2 regions of the Bacillus sp. CGMCC 1.60114 genome follow, and region 1 is predicted to be linked to the other one. Evidence: a T-box and tRNA genes for the amino acid it is inferred to sense, from the RefSeq annotation. Region 1 holds a T-box; the other holds one or more tRNA genes.
The links. The T-box of region 1 lies ahead of argS (arginine--tRNA ligase). A T-box ahead of a tRNA ligase gene usually reads a tRNA of that ligase, here a tRNA-Arg.

Region 1 (5,401 bases):
AGTTGCAAGATTTTTGATTGTGAGTTAGATGTAAGAAGCAACCGATTTAACTGATGTGAATAGTCTTCTAAATCTGAAATCATTTGATAGTGTTTTTTCAATAAAAGAGTATGTACATCTTGTGTAATATCAACAAACCGTACTTCATGATAGAAAACAATTAATGGGAAATCATGACAATCGGCTAATTCTATAATTTCTTGTGGCACGTCAGTCATATACATTCCTAATTCAATACAAAGTCCTGCAGCATTCGCATCAATAAATTCTTTAAGTAATGAAAGAAAAACTTCTTTATCTCCTTTCCATCCAACTCCTGTAGAAAGGATAAGTTCATTTCCGTTTAAGAGATTTCCAATTCGAGGTATTTCCATAATATGTAGCCACTTTACCGTTCGGCAAAGGCCGGCTTTCCCTGCTATCACTTTTGCATTTTGAAAATGCCTATGCTTTAAGATTTCCTTTACTGATAAATTAACCCCAGTATTCATTTTATCGTACACCTCTTTAGAGTTTAGAAACTTTAATTCTAATAATATTTTATTTGAAAATTTTAAATTATACAAAATATAAAAAACTAAATACAGGTAATTTTCCTGTGCTCAAGTTTTCTCATACCCCTGTTTAGTATGACATATGTCCTATACAACACTTTATAAATACTGTAATTTATAAAGTGTTGTATAGCATAATAAGTATTTTATATAAAACTAGATTCGTATTTTACTTGTTATGACATTTTGTAACAAAATGCTATAGGACATCATATAAGTACGTTGACAAGACTTTTTTATAAAAAAGTTTGTATGTGATAACTAGAAAAACTAACTATATTTGGAGGATTAGTATGAAGTACGAGATTATAATATTTGATGCAGATGAGACTTTATTTGATTTTAAAAAATCTGAAAAAGATGCTCTTAAAAATACTATGCTTGCGTTTAATATAGAATATGATGAAAATCATCATTTGAAAGTATACAAGGATATAAATACAGCTATATGGAAAGAGCTTGAGGATGGACTTATTACTCAGAAAAAATTAAATGTTGAAAGATTTAAACGGTTATCAAATAAATTAAATGCTGAATTTGATGAAGTTGAATTTGCACAATTATATATGAAACATTTATCTTATGCATCTTTTTTATACGATGAGAGTATAGACCTTGTAGAAAGTCTACATAAAGATTATAGACTTACTATAATTACTAATGGTCTTAAAGATGTTCAGGATCATAGAATAAGAAAATCTATTATAGCAAAATACTTTGAAGATATCGTAGTCTCTGAGGATGTTGAGGCATCAAAGCCAGACCCTAAAATATTTGAACACGCTTTAAACAATATACAGCACACTGACAAGAGCAAGGTATTGATGGTAGGAGATAGCTTAACTTCTGATATACAAGGCGGGATCAATTTTGGTATAGATACGTGCTGGTTTAATCCTAATAAAATTGTAAATACATTAGGATTGAAACCTACTTTTGAGATTTCAAATTTGATGGAGCTTAAAAATATACTAAAAAAATAGATATACCTTAAGACAGCGGTTGTCTCAAAATGATTTAAAACTCGTTTTGAGTACAGCCTCTTTTATTTTATAAAATTAATCCATGTTTACTAATTAGCTGAAATGTTATAAATAAAAAAGAGAAAGAAATTGATAAACACTCAATTCCCTTCTCTTTCATATCCTCTACATCTCCTCAGGCGCTTCCATCCCAAGCAAACGTAAACCTTCTTTTAATACAATTTCCACCGCATATGCGAGCGCAAGTCTACTTTCTTTCTGTGCGTTTTCTTCTAAAATACGAACGTTACCATAATATTTATTAAACGCCTGCGCCACGTCTAGTAAATATTTTGCAATATGAGATGGCTCGTATTTTACAAAAGCTGTTTCAATGACTTGCGGAAAGCGATTTAACAATTTTATCACTGTCCAGCTTATATCATCTGTTAACTTTAATTCTTGTTTCTCAATATCTATATCGCTTTTTTTCAATAGCGAACAAGTACGTGCATGTGTGTATTGAACGTATGGTCCTGTTTCTCCTTCAAATTTCAGCATATTTTCAAGCGAAAATTCGATATTATGCATGCGTTCATTTTTCAAGTCGTGGAAAATAATTGCACCGACACCGACCTGTCTTGCTACTTCATCTTTGTTCTTTAAGTTCGAATTCTTTTCTTCAATATTTTGCTTTGCTAGCAAAATTGCTTCTTCTAGCACTTCTTCTAATAGAACAACTTTTCCTTTACGAGTAGACATTTTCTTACCGTCTTTTAAAATGAGTCCAAATGGTACGTGAGACATACCTTCTACCCACTGGAATCCTAATTTTTTTAATACTGTGAAGAATTGTGAGAAATGTAAGCTTTGTTCTTCTCCAACAACATATAATGCTTTATCAAATTCATACGTATTTTGACGATATAATGCAGCTGTTAGATCACGCGTTGCATAAATAGTAGCACCATCTGACTTTTTAATTAAACATGGCGGCATTCCTTCTGCTTCTAAATTGACCACTTGTGCTCCGTCTGATTCCTCTAGTAAACGGTGTTCTTCTAGAAGCGAAACGAGATCATCCATCTTATCATTATAAAATGCCTCGCCTTGAAAATTCGAGAATTCTACGCCAAGCAGTTCGTAAATACGAGAGAACTCTTTTAAAGATTCATGACGAAACCAATTCCATAAATATACCGCTTCTTGGTTTTCATCTTCTAACTTTTTAAACCAAGCACGTCCTTCTTCTTCTAACTCTGGATATTCTTTTACTTCTTCATGAAAACGTACGTATAACTTAAATAGCTCACGAATCGGATCTTCTTTGACAAGTTCTTCATCGCCCCATTTTTTATAGGCTGTAATAAGTTTCCCAAACTGCGTTCCCCAGTCACCGACGTAGTTAATGCCAACGACTTCGTAACCACACTTTTCACATATATGTTTTAATGCATTTCCAATCATTGTAGAACGTAAATGCCCCATCGAAAATGGCTTAGCTATATTAGGAGATGAATAGTCAATTACAACTGTTTTTTCTTGCCCAAAGTGCAGCTGCCCATATTCTTCTTTTTCGTCTAGTATTGCATTTAACACTTCATTACTTACAGTTTGACGATCGAAGAACACATTTACATATGGTCCAACTGCTTCTACTTTTGTAAAAAATGGGTGAGATAATTTATCTGCTAGTTCCTGCGCAATAACTGCTGGTGCTTTTTTATATTGTTTTGCCAATGTGAAACAAGGAAAGGCTGCATCTCCAAACTCATCTTGCTTTGGTGTTTCAATTAAAGCGGCAATTTGTTGTAATGATAAACTTGGTTCTAATACATCGAATACATGCTGTGCAAACTTCATTTTATATTCCATCAGTATCTTCCTCCTTTTTATCAATAAAAAAACTCGCCTCTTTTCTAAAAAAGAGACGAGTTTACACCCGTGGTACCACCCTTGTTGTTCATAACGAACCACTTTCCCGTTTATAACGAGGTAAGGGAGCCCCGGCTTACTCTACTACACCGTTCAAGCAGCATCTCCGAAGTGCGCTTCATTATTTTCTCTGCACTAGGCTTTCACCATCCCTAGCTCGCTATCGCTTCTGAAAATAATTACTCTCTTCATCCAAGATTTTCTATGCAATTGATTATAGTCCATTATACATATTATCTGACAATTAGCAAGTTTCAATTACACCAAAATGAAATTTAGAGCTTTTTCGTTTATATACAAAGAAGTTATGTTTTTCAAAACGCGTACTACGAAAATGGTCTTTTAACACAACTCGTTTTCGCGCCACACGCTTTGCCTCTTTAATTGTCTCATCCGTAATATCGTTGTACAATGCAAAATGTTTTAAACCACGAATACCGTCTGATTCTAATACTGTTTCTTCAAACATCGGATCTAAATATACTACATCGTAGCTATGATCTGCACATTGTTGCAAAAAAGATAAATGCTCCGTATGCTTTACTGTAATTCGCTGCATTGCTTCGTTAATTTCTGTTACACCTGCATCCCACTGTTGAAGACCTTTTTCAATTAAATATGCCATATAGCGATTACCTTCTAATCCAGTAACTTGTCCCGCTTCTCCTACAGCATAACTTGCCACAATGCTATCAGATGCCATACCTAGTGTGCAATCCAGTACTGTCATCCCTTCTTCTATCTGCGCAGCTTGCAGAAATGGATCATGTTCACCGCGCATTAATCGCTTCACGCGAAACATTGCTGAATTTGGATGAAAAAAGAACGATTCTTCCGTTCCTTGCGGATAAATCGCTAATCGGTTCTTCCCAACAACAAGTATATCTTGTTTATATTGCTCATGTAATTCATAAATAGGATGATCATTTCTCACTAAAAAAGTACATTGTAAATCTGCTGCTATTTTTTCAGCATATGTGGTCATCTCTTTATTTGTTCGTCCTGCTGTCGTTACAATCATTCTTTCACCTCATTACAAAGAAAAAGGGAGAAAATCTCTCCCTTTTTAGCAATGCTTTTCAAAAGCTTGTTCTAAGTTATTAATAATTTCTTCCATTGTTGCACCTTCAATTTCATGACGGTGAATAAAGTGAACGACTTCTTTTCCTTTTAATAAAGCCATAGATGGTGAAGATGGCGGGATATCATCAAAGTAAGAGCGCATCATTGCTGTTGCTTCTTTATCTTGACCTGCAAATACAGTTACAAGATTGTTAGGTTGCTTCTCAGAACGTACAACCGCTTGGCCAGCTGAAGGGCGTGCTAATCCTGCCGCACAACCACACACAGAGTTTACAACAACTAATGTTGTCCCTTCTGTATTTTCCATATATTCTTGTACTTCTTCTGCTGTTGTTAATTCTTTAAATCCTGCGCGTACTAACTCTTGGCGCATTGGAATTACCATTTGACGCATGTATTCTTCGTATGCATTTGTCATGTTACTAATCTCTCCTTCAACTTTCATTCCAGATTCATCATATCATGCTCTAATAATAGACGCAAAAGAAACATAATGACTTTCTTATTTTTTCCTCGGAAGTTCGCAAACCCCGTCTTTGCAATGTCCGACGGGGACAATTCCTCTTCTCTCGGCAATATAATCATATAAAAATTGACCAAAACCAAAAAGCATCGATAATTTAATAAATGGTACGATTGCCCAGTATGCAGGAATTGCTTTCGCTAAAACATCTACACTTTTAATGCCTTTATACCAACGACTATCTTTATAAATATATAGCTGTTTCTCCATATTTTGCTGCATCTCTTCTGATAAGCAATATTGCTGCACAATTTCTTCTTCGCGAAAAGAGACAAATTTGATTTTCCCCTTTTTATCTAGTTCTTTCGTTCGATTTGCAACCTTTGTACACATCGGGCACCAGC
Region 2 (5,401 bases), on a different contig from region 1:
ATTTGAATTTACATGGTTTAGCATATCACTTTCGATTTTAACAAAATCTGTTAATTGTCCAGCCAATGTAGTTTGTGTAGCATCGGTTTGCGGCGCTATATGATTACTGCACCAAACATAACCACCTATACCAACAACTAAGAACATGCATAGTACCACAATGGTTTGTGTCAAAACATTTTTCTTGTTTCCATTTGCTTGGTTTGTTTCTGCTGTATCACTTTTTGTCTTTGTATCAACTTTTGTAACAGCAAGAAAAACGATTATCGCTAAAATAGCTATTAGAAAAATCACACTAGTAACTGTTGTCCCCAAACCTAACCCGCCATTATTTTTTGGTTGAGATAGGTAATCTCCTAATGATGCTCCGAGTGGACGAGTAAGAATATACGCAATCCAAAACGCTAATATTCCATCAAGTTTCAAAAATTTCCATGCCAAAAATACACAACCAATTATAAGAACGACTATTATTCCTGTACGAAGATAACCAAGACCGAGTTGTTCAGAATATAAATCTCCGACTCCTGTTCCAAGTGCAAATGTGAAAAGAATGGTCAGCCAATAGAAAACTTCTCTTTTTCTTGTATAAACCGAGTGTATCGAGAGTGTTTTTTCACTGAGATACCAAAAAAGAAAAGTTAAACCTAGCAGTACGGAGAAAACTACCGTACTAACCTCAAGAGGTACTCCCATACTGTCTGTCAAATTATCAGTTACCAACGTTCCAAATACACTTATAAGAACAACAGTTAGCCAATAAATGCCTGGAACATATTTAGTTGCTCTGAATTGAAGATACAATGCAACGAAAAACGCTATTCCCATAATTATGGTAGTGAGAGTTAAACCAAATCCAAGGTTGAAATTTAGGAAATCAGCAAATGTTTCACCGACAGTTGTGCATAAAATTTTGATTATCCAGAAGAAGATCATGACTTCTGGAACCTTATTCAACATCTGTCGGCCTAGTGACGGGGCGGCAACGACTTCATCAGAAGCAGATAGATTTTTTGCCAATGAACTCATCTCCTTTTTATTGTATTTAAACCGATAATCAATGTCTCAAACCATTTCATGATTCTCGTTTATTTATTTGATGATTACTACAAGCTAGTCCCTATTTTAATATCTTTTAATGAAATTCGTCTGAAAATCTAATTAGATTTAAATGAGAACTTTATTAAAATTAATGTAACATCATAGAAGAGAAAAGCATTCTTTATAGTACGTTCTCTTCTGAGGGAGTTAAAAAACAAAAAAATAACAATCATTTAACACTAAAAAAGCATCGGTTTTATCACCAATGCTTTACTTTTTTATCATATTAAATAATACAATTACTATTTCTTATTTAAATCAAATCGAGCTATTTCTTTACCATCTAACGTCACTAATAGTGAAGCATCTAAAGCGTTATTCTCAAGTTTTTTCAATGCTTCTTTTGCTGGAACTCTTAGTGGAACTTGCGAGTTTTCTTCACTTACACCTAAATCAAAAGTTAGAATATATTCCCCACTTTTACCAGGTTTGATTTCTCCGCTAAAGGAACTTCCAAAACCTACACCCGATCCTTCATATGCAGAGGGGTCAAAAATATTAAAGCCAACTATTCCTTTGGAAGTATTCACCAATTTATCATTAGGTTCAATTTTCACTTGTAAACCTTTATCGCCAAATCCTCCAATTTTTTGCTTCCCATTATTTTTAATTTTAAACTCATAATATAATGCCGTTGGTACAAGCTCCTGCCCTTTCTTATCACCTTCTGTTATTCCTATCGCACCAACCTTATTTTTATCGGTAACTATATCAACTTTTGCATTTACAAGTTCTAAAGATAGTGTAGACGAGCAAGCTGTCAAAAGAGTCAAAAGCGATATAAAGCCTAAAAGCATTATAAATCGTTTCATTTCAAATCCCCCTTTTAACCATTCCTACACTCGGATTACTACCATTTTACTGGATCAAGCAAAAAAGAATACATTTAAAACAAACAAAAAACCTTGTTATCAAAAGATAACAAGGTTTTTTTAGCGTCCCAGGAGAGATTCGAACTCCCGACCGACGGCTTAGAAGGCCGTTGCTCTATCCTGCTGAGCTACTGGGACATGGAGCGGGTGAAGAGAATCGAACTCTCGACCAGAGCTTGGAAGGCTCTTGTTTTACCACTAAACTACACCCGCATGATATGAAATTTTTTCTAATGTCTCATCGACAGTTCTTATTATATTATTACCAATAATTAAAGTCAACATTTTTTTAAAATAGGGTGAAGAAAAATTTTTCACCCTATTTTAAACGTTTTTTCCGCTACAGTTGCACCATCTAATGTAAGAAAACGAATCTCTATTTCGCTTTCTTGTATTTCTAATAAAGCAAATGTTTTTTCTCTTCGCGAGCGCGGCAAAAGAATACTTCCTGGATTGATAAACAATATATCGTCTATGATTTCTGCTCCCAATATATGCGAATGACCGAAGCAAACAACATTTGCCTCAGCTTCTTTAGCACGATATAAAAGTGTTTGCAGCGTCATTTTAATATTGTATAAATGGCCATGCGTTACAAGAAAACGTGTGCTTTGTACATCTGCGATGATGTCATTTGAAAAATCACCAGCAAAATCACAATTTCCTTTCACTACATGAAATCCTTCTAGTTCAGAATGCTGAGATGTTAATTCAGAATCACCGCAATGAATCATTACATCTACGTTTCCCTCATATTGCTCTTTTAATTGCTTTAACTCTTTCACAGAACCGTGACTGTCGCTCACAATTAACGCCTTCATCGGTTTCGCTCCCTTATTGTTCTTCTCCTAAAAACCATACTGGAATTTTTTCTTCTAATTTTCGAAGAGCACGCCCGCGATGACTAATTTTATTTTTCTCATCGGATGATAATTCTGCCATTGCGCTTTTGTATTCTTCTACATAAAAGATTGGATCATAACCAAAGCCATTTTCCCCGCGCTGTTGTTCTAAAATTTTCCCTTCACACGTTCCGTTTACAATCAATGGTTTTTTATCTTCTTGTGGAAACGCAACGGCTAATGCGCAATAAAAACGTGCTGTACGTTTCTCCATTGGAATACCCTTTAATTCTTCTAGAACCTTTTGAATGTTAGCTTGATCATCCTTTTCCTCTCCTGCATAACGAGCAGAGCGAACTCCTGGTTTCCCCTGCAGGGCATCTACAATTAAACCCGAATCATCCGCAATGACAATTTCATCTAACTGTTTACATAGATGTTCCGCTTTTAAAATGGCATTCTCTTCAAACGTTTCACCAGTTTCTTCTACTTCTTCAATATGAGGAAAATCATAAAGTGATTTTACTTCTAAATCAAACTTTTCAAATAGCTCCGCAAATTCACGTACTTTCCCCGCATTCTTTGTCGCTACTACAACTTGTTTCATATTTTCGCCTCTATTCCATATGAGTTACAATATCGCCTAAAGCTTCTTTTTGCATTTCAATAAGCTGTAAAATTCCATGTTCCGCTGCATCAAGCAATTCATTCAATTCACTGCGGCTAAATGTCGCTTCTTCTCCTGTACCTTGCACTTCAACAAAATGCCCTTTTCCTGTCATAATAACATTCATATCGACATTCGCCTTAGAATCTTCTACATAATTTAAATCTAACACAACACCATGCTCATCAACGATTCCAACAGACGTTGCTGCCAAGTAATCTTTCACTGGAATTTTCGATACTTTTCCTGCTGCTACAAGCTTCTCAAAGGCTAATACCATTGCAACATACGCACCGGTAATAGAAGCTGTTCTCGTTCCACCGTCAGCTTGAATGACGTCACAGTCAATCCAAACCGTTTTTTCACCAAGCGCTTCTAAATCAACCACAGCACGTAATGCTCGTCCTATTAAACGTTGAATTTCCATTGTGCGCCCTGTTACTTTTCCTTTACTCGATTCACGAATGGTACGCTGTTCTGTTGCACGAGGAATCATGGAATACTCAGCTGTAACCCATCCCTTTCCTTCCCCTCTCATAAACGGCGGAACCCTTTCTTCAATCGTTGCTGTACAAATAACTTTCGTATCGCCAACTTCAATCAATACTGATCCTTCTGGATGTTTTAAATAATTCGTATGAATATGTACACGGCGCAAATCTGATGCTTGTCTACCATCTACTCGCATAAAAATAACCCCCTTATAACTGCTACATGTTAGTATAGCCCATTTAAAAATTATGTTATGTATGACAATAAAAGAAGGGGAGTTCCCCTTCTTTTCATAAATTAAGTATATCAAATTATTCCTGTTTAAAAACTACCTGTGTTCACGTTTTGCGGACGATCGACTGGTTTTATTAATTTAGTGCCTTTTTCTGTAACAAGATTCGCTTTTCCATTCACTTGAATTAACACATTTTCTACTCCTTGTTTTTCCGTTAAAGTTAATACAAGAGACTGGAGTACATAGTCAGAAATCATACTTTTACCTTTATTCCCATAAATATTTTCATTAAAGTTTAGCGTCACCGTTCCTTTTTCAAGTTTCGGCTCATTGATTAGCTTCACATCTGGATTAAAGTCGTATGTTAACGCTGATTGATGCGCTGGTCCTTTTACAAGTTCATTTACAATTGTCGCGACTTCATTTTCTTTTCCTTCTGCAACGCGGCGCGTTACTGGTACATAATAATTTTGTTTATTATTTTGCGCCAAGAAATACAACGTAACTGGTTTTGTGTTTGTAATATCAGCCACTTGCTCATCATCAAAGTTAATGCCATTTGCCCGGCTTAATCCATTACCAATCGGCGTACCAGCAACAGGCATCTTCGCTAAATCTTGCCCATTTATACGAAATTTCACATTCTTCACTTCTTTAAACTGCGTTAACGTCCAAGTAACTGCTTCTACAATACGACGTTCTTCTTCTTTTTTATAATTTTTCACTTCTTTAGAAAAATCAACAACTGCTGTCCCGTTTTTCACATCAACTTGCATTTCTGTATCTGCGGGAAGTACAGCTTGAAATCCATTTGGCAATAGATTCGTCACTGGCCCATCTTTCACTAAATATTGTAATGTTTGTTTAATGACTGCATTATCTTTCGGGGCAGGTAACTGTACTGTTTGCGGTACAACATAACCATTTTTATCTACGAGATATAAATCTTGTTTTATCGTTTTCCCTTGTTTCGCAGTTTCTTTCTTCTCACCATCTGTATACGTTACTTTCTTAGGCGGATCAATTTGTTCTGTCGCTTTTTCCTTACTAAACAAACCACACCCTGCTAATAAAACTGTACTTAATGTAGCACAAACAATCCATTTTAAAGTCGATTTAGGCATACGCTTTCCTCCTAAAAATCTAAGTTTGTACTACATGTATACGAGCTCCACTTTCACTTTAGAACAAG

Region 2: it encodes a tRNA-Arg, which carries the amino acid that the T-box ahead of argS (arginine--tRNA ligase) is inferred to sense. The anticodon was not compared.

What each region holds. Positions count from the first base shown of each region.
Region 1 is NZ_JBHTHG010000118.1:225,946-231,346, reverse strand. Features, by position in the region: gene ACFQZ1_RS22510 (PucR family transcriptional regulator) at 1-491, opposite strand, end outside; gene ACFQZ1_RS22505 (YjjG family noncanonical pyrimidine nucleotidase) at 848-1,537, shown strand; gene argS (arginine--tRNA ligase) at 1,703-3,391, opposite strand; T-box leader at 3,440-3,655, opposite strand; gene ACFQZ1_RS22495 (class I SAM-dependent methyltransferase) at 3,696-4,472, opposite strand; gene ACFQZ1_RS22490 (BrxA/BrxB family bacilliredoxin) at 4,518-4,952, opposite strand; gene ACFQZ1_RS22485 (thiol-disulfide oxidoreductase DCC family protein) at 5,037-5,401, opposite strand, start outside.
Region 2 is NZ_JBHTHG010000007.1:295,523-300,923, forward strand. Features, by position in the region: gene ACFQZ1_RS04635 (COG4705 family protein) at 1-1,020, opposite strand, end outside; gene ACFQZ1_RS04640 (hypothetical protein) at 1,344-1,913, opposite strand; tRNA gene ACFQZ1_RS04645 (tRNA-Arg) at 2,038-2,111, opposite strand; tRNA gene ACFQZ1_RS04650 (tRNA-Gly) at 2,113-2,186, opposite strand; gene ACFQZ1_RS04655 (metallophosphoesterase) at 2,288-2,794, opposite strand; gene ACFQZ1_RS04660 (XTP/dITP diphosphatase) at 2,808-3,422, opposite strand; gene rph (ribonuclease PH) at 3,433-4,170, opposite strand; gene ACFQZ1_RS04670 (GerMN domain-containing protein) at 4,296-5,333, opposite strand.